2 regions of the Streptomyces sp. NPDC002886 genome follow, and region 1 is predicted to be linked to the other one. Evidence: riboswitches for the same ligand, from Rfam matches in the RefSeq annotation. Region 1 holds a riboswitch; the other holds the start of a gene.

Region 1 (3,401 bases):
GGGATGAGACAGACGGTGCGCTGCTCGTCGCCGTTCGCCCGGTGGTAGGCGCGGACGGCCAGCAGGCCGGCGAGCTCACCCTGGGAGCCGGCGTTCGGCTGAATGGAGACCTTGTCGTAGCCGGTGACCTCGCAGAGACGTTCCTCCAGCTCGGTGATGAGCGTGAGGTACCCCTCGGCCTGCTCGACCGGGGCGAACGGGTGCATCTGGCCGAATTCGGGCCAGGTGACCGACTCCATTTCGGTGGTCGCGTTGAGCTTCATGGTGCAGGAGCCCAGCGGGATCATGCCGCGGTCCAGCGCGTAGTCCTTGTCCGAGAGCTTGCGCAGGTAGCGCAGCATCGCGGTCTCGGAGCGGTGCTGGTGGAAGACCGGGTGCGTCAGGTACTCGTCCGAGCGCAGCAGGCCCTCGGGCAGCGCCTCGGCGGTGCTCGCGTCCAGCGCCTCGATGTCGGCGGTGACGCCGAAAGCGGCCCAGACGGCCTCGATGTCGGCGCGCAGGGTGGTCTCGTCGCAGGCGATGGAGACGAGGTCGGCATCGACCTGGAAGAGGTTGACGCCACCCTCGCGGGCGGCGGCCACGACCTCTGCGGCCCGGCCCGGAACCCGCACGGTGAGGGTGTCGAAGTACGAGCCGTGCAGCAGCTCGACCCCGCCGGCCGTCAGACCGGCGGCGAGCAGGGCGGCGTAGCGGTGGGTGCGGCGGGCGATCGTCCGCAGCCCGTCCGGGCCGTGGTAGACGGCGTACATGCCGGCCATGACGGCGAGGAGCACCTGCGCGGTGCAGATGTTGCTGGTGGCCTTCTCGCGGCGGATGTGCTGCTCACGGGTCTGCAGCGCCAGGCGGTAGGCCTTGTTGCCGTCCGCGTCCACGGAGACGCCGACGAGGCGGCCGGGCAGCGAGCGGGCGTGCTTGGCCTGGACGGCCATGTAGCCGGCGTGCGGTCCGCCGAAGCCCATCGGGACGCCGAAGCGCTGGGTGGTGCCGACGGCGATGTCGGCGCCCAGCTCGCCCGGGGAGGTCAGCAGCGTCAGGGCGAGCAGGTCGGCGGAGACGGCGACGATGGCGCCGAGCCCGTGCGCCTGCTCGATGACCGGCTTGATCTCCCGCACGGCGCCGGAGGCACCCGGGTACTGGAGCAGCACGCCGTAGACGCCGCGCTCGACGATCTCGGCCGGAATCCCCGCGCTCAGGTCGGCGACGACGACCTCGATGCCGATCGGCTCGGCACGGGTCTGGATCACCGCGATGGTCTGCGGCAGCGCGTCGGCGTCGACCAGGAAGACGTTGCCCTTGGCCTTGCCCACGCGGCGGGCCAGGGTCATGGCCTCGGCGGCCGCCGTGCCCTCGTCGAGCAGGGAGGCGCCGGAGGTCGGCAGGCCGGTCAGCTCGGCGACGACGGTCTGGAAGTTCAGCAGGGCTTCGAGCCGGCCCTGGGAGATCTCCGGCTGGTACGGCGTGTACGCCGTGTACCAGGCCGGGTTCTCCATGACGTTGCGCAGGATCACCGGCGGCGTGAAGGTGCCGTAGTAACCCAGGCCGATCATCGAAGACAGGACCTGGTTGCGGTCGGCGAGCTCACGCAGCTCGGCGAGCACCTCGGCCTCGGTCCGCGCCTCGGGCAGGTTCAGCGCGGCGGTGGTCTTGATCACATCCGGCACCGCGGCTGCGGTGAGCTCGTCCAGCGAGCCGTAGCCCACGTGGGCGAGCATCTTCGCCTGCGCCTCGGCATCCGGGCCGATGTGGCGCTGCTCGAAGGGGATGCCTCGCTCCAGCTGGGAGAGCGGAATGCGGTTGGCGGTCATGTACGGAGGCCTCCTGGTCGTACGACCTGCGAGGGGCACCACGGCGCGGGCACCCGGACGGCCTCCCCCTCTGTCATCACAACCTGAGAGCTTCACCGGGCCGCGCGGGGATCGCCCACGGGGTCCGGCTTTCACCGTCGGTGAGGAGAGGGACCGGCACTGCGCGCCCGGTACCCGCAACCTGCTTTCCAGAGTGGCCTCACCACGTGCGGTACGTATGCCTGAGAGATTCCGGGGAGGATTTGCTCCTTCGGCGCCTCCGTCTCACTCACTCGGAGGACTCTCCCGCACAGGGTCAACAGCCGTCACCCAGCCTACCAGCGAGGATGTGGACGCCTCCCTTCGAGTGGCCCCCTCTCCGGAAATGCACTTTTGTAGTCATTACGGAGGAGTTGCGCCCAAATGGAGGGACCGGACCGTGCAGACCGACATCGATCCCCGCAGCCTGATCGGCCGCAAGGCGTTCGACCGCAATGGCACCAAGATCGGCACCGTCGACGAGGTCTACCTCGACGACGCCACGGGCGTCCCCGAATGGGCCGCCGTACGCACCGGCCTCTTCAGCCGGGACGCCTTCGTCCCGCTGGAGCCCAGCGAGATGGTGGGCGACACCCTGCGCGTTCCCTTCGAACGCTCCCTCATCCGAGACGCCCCCGACTTCGGCGTGGGCCGCCACCTCTCCCCCGAACAGGAGCTCCAGCTCTACCACCACTACGGCCTGGACCTGGCCCTCCCCTCGGACTTCCACCACGACTTCGGCCACACCTCCCCCGACACCCCCTGACCCCACCCCTCCCGCATGTGAGGGGCCAGACCCCGGGCCGTATCCCCCCGCAACGGCACCGCACACCCCAACCGCTCCGGTCCCGGGACCCCGACGCCTGCCCCCCAACGACGCCGCACACCCCCACCAGTCCAGACGCGGGACCCGGGCCTGTCCCGGCCACGCCGCATCCCAACCGGCCCAAACGCGGAACCCGGTCCTAGCCCCCGGCCACGCCACACCCCAACCGGCCCAAACGCGGTGCCCGGGGCCCGACCCCCAGCCACGCCGCCCCCCAACCGGCCCGGGCACGGGGCCCGGGGCCCAAGCCCAGCCACGCCGCACCCCAACCAGTCCAAACACGGGGCCCGGCCTGTCCCCGGCAACGCCGCACCCCAACCGGTCCAGGCACGGGGCCCCGGGGGCTGGCCCCCGGCAACGGCGCCGCACACCCCAAGAGGGTCCGGGCGAAGCCCGGGGAACGGTGGAAGGGCGGGTAGGGGACAGCCCCGCAGGGCCCAACCCCTCCCGCCTCCTCCACACCCGCCCCGCAGCAGGCGCCTGCCGGCGCACGAGCGGCCACCGTCGGGCACCGGCACCGCCGCCCGAGCAGCGACCAAGCCCCGTGCACGGCCAGGCCCACCGGCACGGCCGAATGCCACGACCTCTCAGGCTCGCTCCACAGCCGCCTGGCCCTCGACCTCCAAGACCTGGTCCCCGACCAGCGGCATCGGATCGGACGCCTCCAGCTCAGGATCGTCCACCAGGAAGGTGCGGACCCGCCCCGGCCGGGATCCGGGCTGCTCGAACCGCACGGTCACCCGCCCGACCCC
Region 2 (3,401 bases), on a different contig from region 1:
GGCGTACGCGCGTGACGATGTAGTCGACGACCGGGTCTTCCGCGGCGTCGAGCAGGATCAACTGCACCGGCCAGGGCGGTGGTACGCGGGTCAGGGCCCGGCCCAGCGCGTCCATCGGGGCGTTTCGCATCCCGGGCTCCCATCCCAACAGGTGGACGCCGATGTAAAGCTCCGGCGTGCCGCCCTCGACGCTGGCGAGGCAGCGGTGTGCGGAGGCGACGACTCCGGTCGCCCGGAACTCCTCCGCGGCGGCGGCCAGGAACTCGACCGGGTCCTCCTGCCAGTCGGGCTCGTAGAGCCGGACCCGGCCACCGGTGGCCGGGCCGTCGAGCGGGTCGCGGCCGGCGCGGCAGAGCTCGGCGACGGCCGGCGGGGGCAGCGGCACGCCGACGGACCCTTCGGGGTTGACCGCGATGCCGAGCTGCGGGGGCAGGCCGCGGGCGAACTCCGGGGCGGGGGCGACGGCGAAGTCCATGCCGGGCCCGGCGCAGGCGCGGAACTGCTCCTCGGAGCTGTAGACGGGCACGTACGCGGCGCCGCCGATGTCCATGGTGGGCAGGCTCAGGCTGTTCACCCCGCCGGGCAGCGGGATCCACAGGTCGCTGCGCCCGAGGACCTCCAGGATCCGCCCCCCGGCGTCCGCCTGCCCGAGCGCCGCCCCGAGCACCTGCTCCAGCTCGTTACCCGGCCACATGTACGTCTCCGCTCGCTCGCCTTGGTCTCGGCCCGGGTTTCTCGAGCAGAGGTTCCCGGGATTCCCGAGATTAACGGGCGCCCGCGGCGCCCCCGCCGGGTGCCCCGCCCGGCCGCCCCAGGTCGAAAGAGAAGGCCTAGCGGAAGGCGATCGAGGTCAGCCGCGACGCCGCCGGGCGGTCCAGCAGGGTCACCGACGCGCAGCCGGCCGGCGGGCGGCCCGCCTCGGCCTCGCGCAGCAGCCGGGCCACCGCGCCGCGGTGCCGGGCGAAGGCGTACGCCGACACCCCCCGGCCCCGCGCCGCCTGCCCGGCCCGGGCCTCCTCGGGGGTGGTGTCCAGCAGCACCAGGTGCAGCGCGCGGCCGCGCCGCCGGGCCGCCGAGGCCAGCAGCGCCCGGACCCAGCTCTGCGTGCCGCAGTCGTGGACCACGGCCGGGGCACCGGAGCGGAGCACCCGCCACAGGCCCCAGTAGTGCGCGATCCGGACCGCCGGCCGGTACACCGCGTAGGGCAGGGCGGCCGGCATCCGGCGCTCCCACCGCTCGCGGGCGTCCTGGGAGTCGATGCCGCCGCCCTCGGCGGCCCGCTTGATCAGGGTGCTCTTGCCTCCGCCGGGCAGTCCGGAGACCACCACGACGTCCCCTTCGGCGAAGCGGAGCCGCCGCGGGCCCTCGGCCCCGCGCAGGTCCCGTACCGCTCCGGGCTCCGCCGGCGCCCCGGTCTCCGCCGGGTCCCGTACGAGGCCGCGCTGCGACGGCACGCCGCCGACCGCACCCTCGACGGTGCCGGTGTTCGTCGCCGCCAGTACTCCGAATCTCCGCACAGTGCTCGCCTCCCCCGCCGGGTCACCTGGACCCGTTCCCCCTGAGTGTAAAGAGACGGTAATCCGGGGTGTCCGGTTCCGCTCCGGTTCCGCTCCCGATCCGCTCCGGTTCCGCTCGGCTCGCGGACCCCCTCCCCCATTCGGCCGCACGCCGTGCAATGATGTGCGCCATCTGGACACCTAACTGCATACCGGCCGCTTGAATCCGCGCGGGAGAGTCCCGGCACGCCGCAAGGCGGTGCCCGGGCGCCGAAGGAGCAAGTACCTCCCTTGAATCTCTCAGGCCCCGTACCGCGTGGATGAGGCAGATCTGAAAAGCGAGCCGCGCCACCGCCCGTGAGGGCCCCGGCGACGGTTCCACCCAAGGTGCAAGTCGAAGGCCTTCCCCTGGAAGCGGGGAACTCTCGGCGAACCTCTCAGGTTCCGATGACAGATGGGGAGGAACTCCTCCTCGTCATGTCATGCCCTGGGACCCGGGAGCCACACCCATGAGCACTGCCCCCCGCCTGACCGCCCTCGATGCGCTGCACCGTTCCCTCGGTGCGACCATGACCGATTTCGCGGGCTGGGACATGCCCCTGCGGTACGGGAGCGAGCGCGACGAGCACAACGCCGTCCGCACCAAGGCCGGCCTGTTCGACCTCTCCCACATGGGCGAGATCACCCTGACCGGCCCCGAGGCCGTCAAGGTCCTGGACTACGCGCTGGTCGGCAACATCTCCACCGTCGGCGTCGGCCGTGCCCGCTACACGCACATCTGTCAGGAGGACGGCGGGATCCTCGACGACCTGATCGTCTACCGCCTGGGCGAGACCGAGTTCATGGTCGTCGCGAACGCCTCCAACGCCCAGGTCGTCCTGGACGCGATCACCGAGCGCGCCGCCGGCTTCGACGCCGAGGTCCGCGACGACCGCGACGCGTACGCGCTGCTCGCGGTCCAGGGTCCGGAGTCCCCCGGCATCCTCGCCTCCCTCACCGACGCCGACCTGGACGGGCTGAAGTACTACGCCGGCCTGCCCGGCACGGTCGCCGGGGTGCCCGCGCTGATCGCGCGCACCGGCTACACCGGCGAGGACGGCTTCGAGCTGTTCGTCTCGCCCGAGCACGCCGTGGAGCTGTGGCAGGCGCTGACCAAGGCGGGCGAGGGCGTCGGCCTGGTTCCGGCCGGCTTGTCCTGCCGCGACACCCTGCGCCTGGAAGCGGGCATGCCGCTGTACGGGCACGAGCTGACCACCTCCCTGACCCCGTTCGACGCGGGTCTGGGCCGGGTCGTGAAGTTCGAGAAGGAGGGCGACTTCGTCGGCCGCGCCGCCCTGGAGGCCGCCGCCGAGCGCGCCGCCTCCAACCCGCCGCGCAAGCTGGTCGGCCTGATCGCCGAGGGCCGCCGCGTTCCGCGCGCCGGCTTCTCCGTGACCTTCGACGGCCAGGTCGTCGGCGAGGTCACTTCGGGCGCCCCGTCCCCGACGCTGGGCAAGCCGATCGCGATGGCCTACGTCGACGCGGCGCACGCCGCGCCCGGCACCTCCGGCGTCGGCGTGGACATTCGCGGTACGCATGAGGCGTACGAGGTCGTGGCCCTGCCGTTCTACAAGCGGCAGAAGTAGCCCCGTACCGCACCGCACCGCCCGTCGGCGCTTGGCGCCGCCCCGCGGGACCCCCGCAGGACCCCCGCACGACCACGTTCGTATCCACTCCCCCGCATCCAGGAGAATCAGGTCATGAGCAACCCCCAGCAGCTGCGTTTCAGCAAGGAGCACGAGTGGCTGTCGGACGCCGTCGACGGCGTCTCGACGGTCGGCATCACGGAGTTCGCGGCCAACGCGCTCGGTGACGTCGTCTACGCCCAGCTTCCCGAGGTCGGTGACACCGTGACCGCGGGCGAGA

The links. Region 1 has a riboswitch for glycine ahead of gcvP (aminomethyl-transferring glycine dehydrogenase). Riboswitches for the same ligand answer to the same signal wherever they lie in the genome.
Region 2: it holds a riboswitch for glycine, as region 1 does, so the genes downstream of both, gcvT (glycine cleavage system aminomethyltransferase GcvT) here and gcvP (aminomethyl-transferring glycine dehydrogenase) in region 1, are expected to answer to the same signal.

What each region holds. Positions count from the first base shown of each region.
Region 1 covers NZ_JBIAPV010000004.1:1,138,733-1,142,133, forward strand. The annotation lists gene gcvP (aminomethyl-transferring glycine dehydrogenase) at 1-1,805, opposite strand, end outside; glycine riboswitch at 2,005-2,103, opposite strand; gene ACFYYB_RS23430 (PRC-barrel domain-containing protein) at 2,224-2,589, shown strand; gene ACFYYB_RS23435 (DNA polymerase IV) at 3,237-3,401, opposite strand, start outside.
Region 2 covers NZ_JBIAPV010000003.1:261,552-264,952, forward strand. The annotation lists gene ACFYYB_RS13410 (enhanced serine sensitivity protein SseB) at 1-694, opposite strand, end outside; gene ACFYYB_RS13415 (AAA family ATPase) at 831-1,517, opposite strand; glycine riboswitch at 1,718-1,821, shown strand; gene gcvT (glycine cleavage system aminomethyltransferase GcvT) at 2,006-3,121, shown strand; gene gcvH (glycine cleavage system protein GcvH) at 3,236-3,401, shown strand, end outside.